One region of the Bacillus sp. NP247 genome, then DNA from elsewhere that is predicted to be linked to it. Evidence: riboswitches for the same ligand, from Rfam matches in the RefSeq annotation. Region 1 holds a riboswitch; each other region holds the start of a gene.
The links. Region 1 has a riboswitch for S-adenosylmethionine ahead of KPL75_RS16160 (cyclase family protein). Riboswitches for the same ligand answer to the same signal wherever they lie in the genome.
Positions count from the first base shown of each region.

Region 2: linked by a shared signal. The riboswitch ahead of KPL75_RS11635 (methionine ABC transporter ATP-binding protein) and the one ahead of KPL75_RS16160 (cyclase family protein) in region 1 are both predicted to bind S-adenosylmethionine.
Region 3: linked by a shared signal. The riboswitch ahead of KPL75_RS07985 (bifunctional homocysteine S-methyltransferase/methylenetetrahydrofolate reductase) and the one ahead of KPL75_RS16160 (cyclase family protein) in region 1 are both predicted to bind S-adenosylmethionine.

Region 1 covers NZ_CP076653.1:3,067,177-3,070,437, reverse strand. The annotation lists gene KPL75_RS16165 (PRK06851 family protein) at 1-854, opposite strand, end outside; SAM riboswitch class I at 1,003-1,115, shown strand; gene KPL75_RS16160 (cyclase family protein) at 1,202-1,834, shown strand; gene KPL75_RS16155 (hypothetical protein) at 1,871-2,254, opposite strand; gene KPL75_RS16150 (ATP-binding protein) at 2,484-3,261, opposite strand, start outside.
Region 2 covers NZ_CP076653.1:2,180,371-2,183,631, forward strand. The annotation lists gene KPL75_RS11630 (methionine ABC transporter permease) at 1-639, opposite strand, end outside; gene KPL75_RS11635 (methionine ABC transporter ATP-binding protein) at 632-1,657, opposite strand; SAM riboswitch class I at 1,968-2,075, opposite strand; gene KPL75_RS11640 (hypothetical protein) at 2,201-2,545, opposite strand; gene KPL75_RS11645 (thioredoxin family protein) at 2,698-3,006, opposite strand; gene KPL75_RS11650 (toprim domain-containing protein) at 3,010-3,261, opposite strand, start outside.
Region 3 covers NZ_CP076653.1:1,514,508-1,517,768, reverse strand. The annotation lists gene metI (cystathionine gamma-synthase/O-acetylhomoserine thiolyase) at 1-953, opposite strand, end outside; SAM riboswitch class I at 1,047-1,160, opposite strand; SAM riboswitch class I at 1,364-1,473, shown strand; gene KPL75_RS07985 (bifunctional homocysteine S-methyltransferase/methylenetetrahydrofolate reductase) at 1,544-3,261, shown strand, end outside.

The sequences.
Region 1 (3,261 bases):
ATTTCATCACCCACGCGACTTGGAAAATATTCATGTGGCGCAGTACTATCAAAAATTGCAAATCCTAATTCTCTTACGATAACCATATCAAGACTATTCGGGTCAAATCCACAATGGTATACTTCCACTTCAAACCCTTTTTCTTCTGCTACCTTAGCTAATTTTTTGAGCATTGTTGATTTCCCAGAACCTGGGCGTCCCTTAATAAAATAGCGATGTGGTAGATCCTCTGTTAAATTAGGAACAAAATCAACTGCTCCTTTCGGTGTAGCTGCTCCTAAGAAACGATGTTTCACAAGCGATTGTTTCCCCTTTTTATCTACAAATAACTTCTGAATCAGCTCATCTGTTAGTTCATTTGCTTTATTAAAATCGATATTATTAATATATATTTTCTCCCACTCATCATGTATAGCTAACGCCTCTTTAAAACATGCGTAAGCAGATTGAAAAGCCTTACTCGCTTCTGATACAAATCGTTCAATTTCTAACTTCTGCTTTCTTAATTTATTCGAGTCCCAGGCAACCCCTAAATTTATATACTCTTCGACAACTCCTGGCATTTTCGGCTCAATAACGTGTGGCGATGTCCCATCGACAATTCCTACATTTAACTTCGGAATAATTACACCGTCAACCGACTTATTGTCAGAAGAACAATGTAAAAATTCAATATTATATCCTTTTCCAGCCCATTCACGCCCAATGGCTTTTATTAAAGAGGACTTCCCTGTTCCTGGACCGCCTTTTAAAATAAACAACCTATCTAGCCCCTTTAAACTCTCTTCATACAAGCTATAAAATCCTCTAGCTGTATTTCCACCAGCAAAATAGTTCAATACATTCCCTGTCACTGCACCCACCCCTTCGCAGCAGTCTACTTACATAAGCTACAATATGCGAGCAACTTTGTTTGGGTGAATACCTATTTTGTATTGCACCGGAAAAGGAAATGAATTACAATTTAAATATCAAAAAATTACAAATTTTAAACTGAATATACCTTTATCAAGAGAGGCAGAGGGACCGACCCTTTGAAGCCCAGCAACCTCAGTTTATAAAAACTGAATAGGTGCTAATTCCTGCAAAATGCTTTGCATTTTGGAAGATAAAGCTTAGCTACTGTATGTAAAGCTCACCTTTCTTGATTATGGAAGATGAGCTTTTTATTATTTTAAAACATATATTGGAGGTATTTAGAATGAAAGTAATTGACCTATCACAAACGTTTGAAAACAATATGTCTCAATTTCCTGGAACACCTAAAATCCAACTAGAAGCAATTACAAGTGTTGAAGAAACAGGATATCAAGTTACAGATTTTCATTCTGTCGTTCATGTTGGCACTCATTGCGATGCCCCTGCACATTTCATCTCTGGTGCAACAACAATTGATAAATTACCTCTCGACCAATTTGTAGGCGAAGCAGTTCTAATCGATGTAACACATGTTCAAGGACGAAAATTACCTAAGGAAGTATTAAATAATACCGACATAAAGGAAGGAGATATTGTTATTTTCCATTCCAATTTATCTAATAAATGGAACACAGAAGCTTATGCGAAAGAAGCATTTTATCTTTCTGAAGAATTAGCTGAAGAACTAGTTAATTTAAAAATAAAATCTATCGGTTTAGATTTCATTTCTCCTGATGAGGTAACGACAGAAACATCACCTATCCATCACATATTGCTAGGGAATAACATTTATTTAATTGAAAACTTAACAAATCTAGATGCCATTAAAACGAAGCGTTTCTTTTTCTCAGCAGCACCTTTAAAAATTAAAAATAGTGATGGTGCTTTCGCAAGAGCATTTGCCGTTATTTTTTAAAATAAGAACTACTTGAGGACAACAAAAAAGCAAAGATCACTTCTGACCTTTGCTTTTATATTTTTTATTTAAGTTAAAAAAGAATTGTTCCACCCTTGGGCGTACCCAAGCTAAATAATCTTTATCTTTCTTCTTTGTACAAGCTATTTCTTCTCCATCTACCATCTCGACAAGTTCCAGCTCTAACAGTTGCCTCGTAAATGCTACCATATTTACTTCTTCTGCTGGATATTCTTCTTTTAATTTATCCTCAATTTCTCCCAATAAAAAACCGTCACGCATCATTGCTAGTGCATCAATCCAAAGTGGCGGCATTTCATATGTCTCTCCTGTAATCGTATCTTTGACAATATAGTTCTTTTGCTCTTTTCGAAATTGAATCGTGTGTAAACATACAGTCGAATTTAATGTTAATTCCATCATACCACCCCTTTCATCATATCTGCATAGAAAAAAGGATGCGCGTGCACCCCTTCTTTTCTTTTCATAACACTACCGAACCGTTACATGAGTAACCAATCTCATGTCGATATTTTCCTCCATTATAAACGAAGTATTTTATAAAAAAAACCCTTCTTGAAACATTTTATAAAATGTTTATATTTACACAAGAAGAACACTTTTCTGAAAAATAATTTCTTCTACTTCACTACACTGTCGGTAAATAAATCTCCACCTCCGTTCCTACACCCATACTACTTTGAATTGTGATACTCCCTTGATGTTCTTTAATAATTTTATATGTAATCATTAAACCAAGTCCTGTACCATTCTCCTTTGTTGTATAAAAAGCCTTTCCAATCTTCTCTAATTTCTCATTCTCTATACCAAATCCTTGATCTTCGACAGAAATACACAAATGTCCTTCCGTTTTTTGGTATGCACGGATATGAATGTCTCCACCTTCTGGCATTGATTCTATTCCGTTTTTTATAATATTTAACAACACCTGTTTTAACTCTTTATCATCGCCGTTTATAACAGGTAAATTTCCATCTACTTGCAAATAGACTTTCACTTTATATTGACTCGCATAACTTTCCATTAACTGCACAACATATAAAAGGATTCCCCCTATATTACACCATTCATAATTTATTGATTTTGGTTTTCCTAATAACATCAATTCGCTAACAAATCCGTTAATTCTCTCAATTTCTTGTAGCATTATTTCATAGCTCATCATATCTTCAGGGTTTTTTTCTTTTTGCATTTGCGTAAATCCCTTCAAAGCCGTTAATGGATTTCGGATTTCATGCGCAATTGTTGTAGACATTGTGCCAATTACAGCTAAATTTTCCGTCTCTTTCATATTGTTCATCATTTCAAACACTGTTCTTACATAAGATTGAAATCGTTTTAACAAAGAATGTGAAATAATGAAATAGAATATACATAAGACAAGCGGAATCACAACTTTTAAATCT
Region 2 (3,261 bases), 890 kb from region 1:
ACTATCACCAATCCACTGAATTAAAAATACAACGAGTAATACACAAATTGTCGCAACGATTGTTACATCGTTATTTCCACGCTGGAATCCTTCTAAGTAAGCAAGTGTTCCAAGACCACCAGCACCAACAACACCTGCCATTGCTGTATAGCCTACTAAAGCAATTGTCGTAACCGTAATACCAGATACTAACGCTGGTAACGATTCTGGAATTAACACTTTCAAAATAATTGTGCTTGTTTTTGCTCCCATTGCTTTTGAAGCTTCAATTACACCTTTATCAATTTCACGAAGTGCGATTTCAACCATTCTCGCGTAAAACGGTGCTGCGCCAATAATTAAAGCTGGCAGTGCTGCACTCGCTCCAAGAATTGTTCCAAGAAGGATTTTTGTGAATGGGATTAATAAAATAATTAAAATGATGAACGGTATAGAACGGAAAATGTTTACGAATGCTCCAATCACCGTATTAATCGCTTTATTTTCCCATAAATTATCTTTCGCTGTCATAAAGAGTAATAGTCCTAAAATAAGTCCTAACACAAATGTGGCAAGCGCTGCGATTGCCGTCATATATAACGTTTCACCAGTTGCTTCTAACATTTGATTCCAATCAATATTTGCGATTAACTTATCCATGTGCAATCACCTCCAGCTCTACTTGATCTTGATGAATTCCTTCTATCGCTTGCTGGATCGCTGTTTCCTCACCATTTAAATGAACGACTAAACTTCCGTAAGAACCGTTATTCGTTTGTGCGATATTTCCTTGCAAAATGCTAACTTCTATATCGCTGCGTTGCATTAATCTTTGAAGTACTGGTCTTTCTACAGCCTCACCGACAAACTGCAAGCGAACTACTTTTCCATCTGGGTATTTTTCAATTAAACTTTCAATCGTTTCATTTGTATCTTCAGAATCCGTTAACTGCTGTACAAATCGTTTTGTAATGTCTTGCTGCGGATTACGGAATACGTCAAGTACTGGACCTGTTTCTACAATCTTCCCTTTCTCCATTACCGCCACTCGATTACAAATCTTCCGAATCACGTGCATCTCATGTGTAATTAATACAATTGTTAAGTTGAGACGCTTATTAATGTCTAATAATAAATCTAAAATTTGATCCGTCGTTTCTGGATCAAGAGCTGACGTTGCTTCATCACATAAAAGTACTTGTGGATTATTTGCTAGCGCTCTTGCAATCCCAACGCGCTGCTTTTGCCCACCACTTAGCTGAGATGGGTACGCGTCTCCTCTTCCCTCTAATCCAACAAGATGAATTAACTCATCGACACGTTTTCTTCTCTCCGCCTTATCGACACCTGCAATTTCAAGTGGGAATGCGATATTTTCACGCACAGTTCTTGACCAAAGTAAGTTGAAATGCTGAAAAATCATTCCGATTTCTTGTCTTGCCTTACGAAGTTCATTTCCAGTAATCGCTGAAATGACACGATTCGCAATTGTAATTTGGCCAGAAGTTGGTTTCTCTAACTGATTAAACAATCTGATTAAAGAACTTTTCCCAGCGCCACTATATCCGATAACACCAAATATTTCGCCTTTCTCTATTTGTAAGTTGGCGTTATCTACAGCAGTGACATCACCGCTTTTTGCCTTATATATCTTCTTTACATTCTCTAATAGAATCATGATGTTCACCCCTTTTTTAAATAAAAAGCGCAAGCGGCTCGTTTAGAACAAAAGGGCGTTGGAATCCCAGACGTAGAGGCGCTTTTTGCCTCATAGGAAGGGATGAAACGACCGACTGTTCTAGCCGCTGGAGCTGGATTTCTTAAAAGTTTTGGATAGACTCCACAATTTTTTTATTTCTGATGCGTGTAGTCCATCGGTATAGCTCCTCTTATTATTTGAATGTCCTCCGCATTCAAACAACAAAAAACCTTTCCGCTTCTAGAGAAGCAGAAAGGTTTATATGCGTATATAACAACATTATCCCTCTCTCTCATCTCTCAAAGCATTTGCTTTGCAGGAATTGGCACCATTTCAACATAAGTTGACGGTTGCCGGGCTTCACAGGGCACAGTCCCTCCACCTCTCTTAATAAGAGAAATCAGATTAAATTTTCGTCTGATTTAAAATTTATGAAATTGTCTATATTTTATGAATTGAATTGTATCAATATCCACACGCTGTGTCAACAGAAATTTTCGCAAAAAAAGAAACTTCAGAATTTTAAGCTCCGACTGACATCGGTTTACATATATGAAACATCGATTCAACTAATAACATCGTGCGATACGTTCCAGAATATTGTACCCGTCCATCACTCATTAACGTTTGCAACCTCATATTTCCAGTCACTAATTTTTGTACATCCTCTTCCTCTAAACAAACGATTTGTTCCGTTCCTCTCGCCTCTTTCAAAAGTTCTATATAATCTCTTGAAATTTGTAACGAACAGCATTCATCTCCAAAACGAAAATTAACAGTTCTTTCTCCTTGCCTTAAAAGCGGTTCTAAATGATATTGACCATTAGCGTAATTTACAAATGATTGAAGCAAAGAATATAATTTCATCCTAAATCACATCCCTCATATCACTTTCTATTACATACCATTCCCTCTTATTAAAGCGCAATCCTGTTACTTTCGCTCGACAAATACTGTATCTATCACGCATGTCGACATATTTCCCAAGAAATATGTCGAGGCGGCAAAAACTTTGCCGCCTACTTTAATTCCGTATATAAATATTCAACCGAATGAAATGCATATATTTTCTTCATCAGTGTCCCATTTTCAAAAATAAGTAAACACGGTACACTTTCTATCCCATACTCTTTCGCTAAATGCGGGGCATAATTTAAATCTAACATCCCAATTTTCAAATCTTCAATCGTCATCTCAACGACCGTTAACATCTTCTTTGCTAATTGGCATGTTCCACACATTGGTGTATACACATATAACACTGTTTTTTCTTCATTTCCTATTAGGGCTGTAGCTTCGGCACCTGTCCAATCAATCACTTCTATCATTCCTTACCGTAAATATTCTGTATAAACGTCAATGTCAGCTCCCCATAATACATTTGCTAAATGTGAAGAAGGTGCAGTCGCCACCTCGCGATACGAGCGATCAATATAAATATGCTCTGCTTGCGGAAATTCTTTTCGGAATTGTTTCCTTAACTTTTCCCCTGCATCATCAGCATCCACTAGCACATATACGTCCTTATCAAAAAATTGATCAATGAGCTCATCCATTTTCGACAAACCAATTGTACCATTTGT
Region 3 (3,261 bases), 1.6 Mb from region 1:
GGATAAGTCATTAAACTTTCGACGCCGCCAAGACTTTCAGCAAATGTAATTAAGGATAAAGATTGTAAGAAAGGATTAATCCAAGTTTCATCTTGAAGGCGAAATGAAATCATACCACCTCTTCCTGGATAAAATACATCTGTCACACCATCTTCATCATTTAAATAAGCAACAATTGCATGAGCGTTTTCTTCATGCTGTTTCATGCGAAGTGCTAAAGTTTTCATCCCTCGAATTAATAGCCATGAATCAAACGGGCTTAAGACAGCACCAGAGGCATTATGATAATGAGCAAGCTCCTCGCAAAGAGATTTCCCTTTCGCAACGACAAGTCCGCTTAGTACATCGTTATGTCCGCCTAAATATTTAGTTGCGCTATGAAGGACGATATTTGCACCTTCTGTTAATGGTTGCTGTATATAAGGTGTATAGAACGTGTTGTCTACAATAAGAAGTAGTCCGTGCCTTTTCGCTACACTTGCTACACTTACGATATCAGTTACTTGCATTAATGGATTAGTCGGTGTTTCTATGAAAATAGCCTTCGTTTGAGATGTGATTGCTTGCTCAATTTGTTTAATAGATTGTGTATCTACGTATCTACATCGAATATTCCACTTGTCTTCATGTTCGGAAAATAGACGATATGTTCCTCCGTATAAGTCTTCAGATACGATAAGTTCATCTCCGGAACGGAATAGTGAAAGGACAAGGAGAACAGCGGCCATTCCTGAGCTACAGGCATACCCTTGCTCACCGCTTTCTAAATCTGCAATTGCCTGTTCTAAAAGACCGCGAGTCGGATTTCCAGTTCTTGAATAGTCAAAGCCAGTAGATTTACCAATTCCTTCGTGACGATAAGCAGTTGAGAAATAAACAGGTGGATTAACAGTTCCTGTTGTAGCTTCGCTACGGTTCCCGATTTGTGCTAGTTTTGTTTCGATTGTTGACATGTGAAAATTCCCCCTTTTAAAGTGAAAGACTAAGTGAATTTAAAATAAAAAAAGCCTTCTAAGAAGAAGGCTTTCGGATTGAATAGAGTCTTCTTCTCATCTGTCAAATCTTTCACAATTTGCTGGAATTAGCACCTTATTAACGAATGAATGTTAATGGTTGCTGAGGCGTCATAGGGCCAGTCCCTCTACCTCTCTAGATAAGAATGTTCGTATGAAATTTTTATTATGTTTTTAACTTTACAACAAAAGATAATTGAATTGCAACTTTATTTTAAATAATTTTTATTTTTCCGCAAGTGTCATTGACTTTTATTTTAGTGCATGCTAAATTTATAAAAAATTAACAAACATTGTTAAAAGGGGAACGTATTTCCTTTTAACTACATAAATAAAATAATAAAGACAAACTCTTATTGAGAGCGGTGGAGGGAAAGGCCCTGTGAAACCCGGCAACCTTCAAACTAAATGTTTGAAACGGTGCTAAAACCTGCAAAACGTGTGTTTTGCATAATAAGAGGAGGAACAATTATGTCCCCCTCTTCAAAGTGAAGAGGGGGTTTTTATATTGATAGAAATGAGGGAGATTCGTGAAATTACTAGATTTATTATCAAAAGGAATTGTAATAGGTGATGGAGCAGTTGGAACTTTATTACATTCACATGGTTTACAAAGTAGTTTTGAAGAATTGAATTTGTCTGATCCAGACTTAATTATATCGATCCATAAACAATATGTAGCTGCTGGAGCGGATGTTATTCAAACGAATACGTATGGTGCGAATGAAGCGAAACTCCGCATGTATGGTCTAGAAAATCAAGTCGCCCAAATTAATAAAGCGGCAGTGAATATTGCGAAAGCATCAATAACAGAGCGGAATGCAATTTTAGGGACAATTGGAGGTATGAAACATATTGGTGCTGTTACAACGACTGATATAGAGAGAGAATTTATGCTACTTGAACAGGCAGGTGCTTTACTAGAAGAACAGGTTGATGGATTACTATTAGAAACTTTTTATGATGAATTTGAATTATTGCATGCCGTTAAAGTGTTGCGTAAACAAACGAATATTCCGATTGTTGCTCAGTTAGCGTTACATGAGGCAGGTACGACTCAAAATGGGAATGATGTCAATGAAATATTAAAACAGCTTTTAGATTACGGTGCCAATGTTGTTGGATTGAACTGTCAACTAGGGCCACTTCATATGACGGAAGCTTTCAAAATGATATCGATTCCTCAAAATGGCTATTTATCAGCATATCCGAATGCAGGTCTCCCAAATTATGTGGAGGGGCGCTACGTATATGAGGGAAGTCCAGCGTATTTTGAAGAGATGACACCAAACTTTATTGAACAAGGTATTCGTTTATTAGGTGGTTGTTGTGGTACTACCCCGGAACATATTGAAGGAATGAAACGTGCTATTGCAAATGTTGCACCTGTAATAGCAAAAGAGACGATTCAAAGGCCTAAAGTGGTCCATACACATGAGAAGCGTTCGAGAGCTCATGTTACTCTCGCAGAAAAGGCAAAGAAACAAACGACAGTTGTAGTGGAATTAGATCCACCGAAAACGTTAGACACGCAGCGTTTTTTTGAAGGGGCAAGAGCACTGAAAAGGGCTGGAGCGGATGCTATTACTCTAGCAGATAATTCATTGGCATCGCCTCGCGTTTCTAATATGGCTATGGGTGCATTATTAACGAAGCACGATATTCCAGTATTGACGCATTTAACGTGTAGAGACCATAACGTCATTGGATTACAATCTCATTTGCTAGGGTTATCAGTGTTAGGTATGGAGGAAGTGCTAGCTTTAACTGGTGATCCAGCGCGTGTTGGTGATTTTCCAGGTGCAACTTCTGTATATGATTTGTCCTCTATTGAGCTCATTAAAATGATTAAAGAAATGAACGATGGGCGTTCCATTTTAGGAAAATCAATTGGTCCAGCAACAAGGTTTTCAGTGGGAGGCGCCTTTAATCCGCATGTAAGGCATTTAAAAGCAGCGGTTAAGCGAATGGAGCGAAAAATAGATGCTGGAGCGGAGTATTTCTTAACTCAGCCAATTTACGATATAGCGTTAATTGAAGAAGTGTATGAAGCGACAAAGCATTTGGAACAACCTATCTTTATTGGAATTATGCCATTAATAAGTAAGCGGAATGCAGATTTTCTTCATTTTGAAGTGCCGGGTATTACGCTCCCTGAAGAGATAAGACAAAGAATGGATAGACATGAAACGAAAGAGGCAGCCATAGAGGAAGGGATTCGTATTTCACAAGAGTTGATCGATGCGGC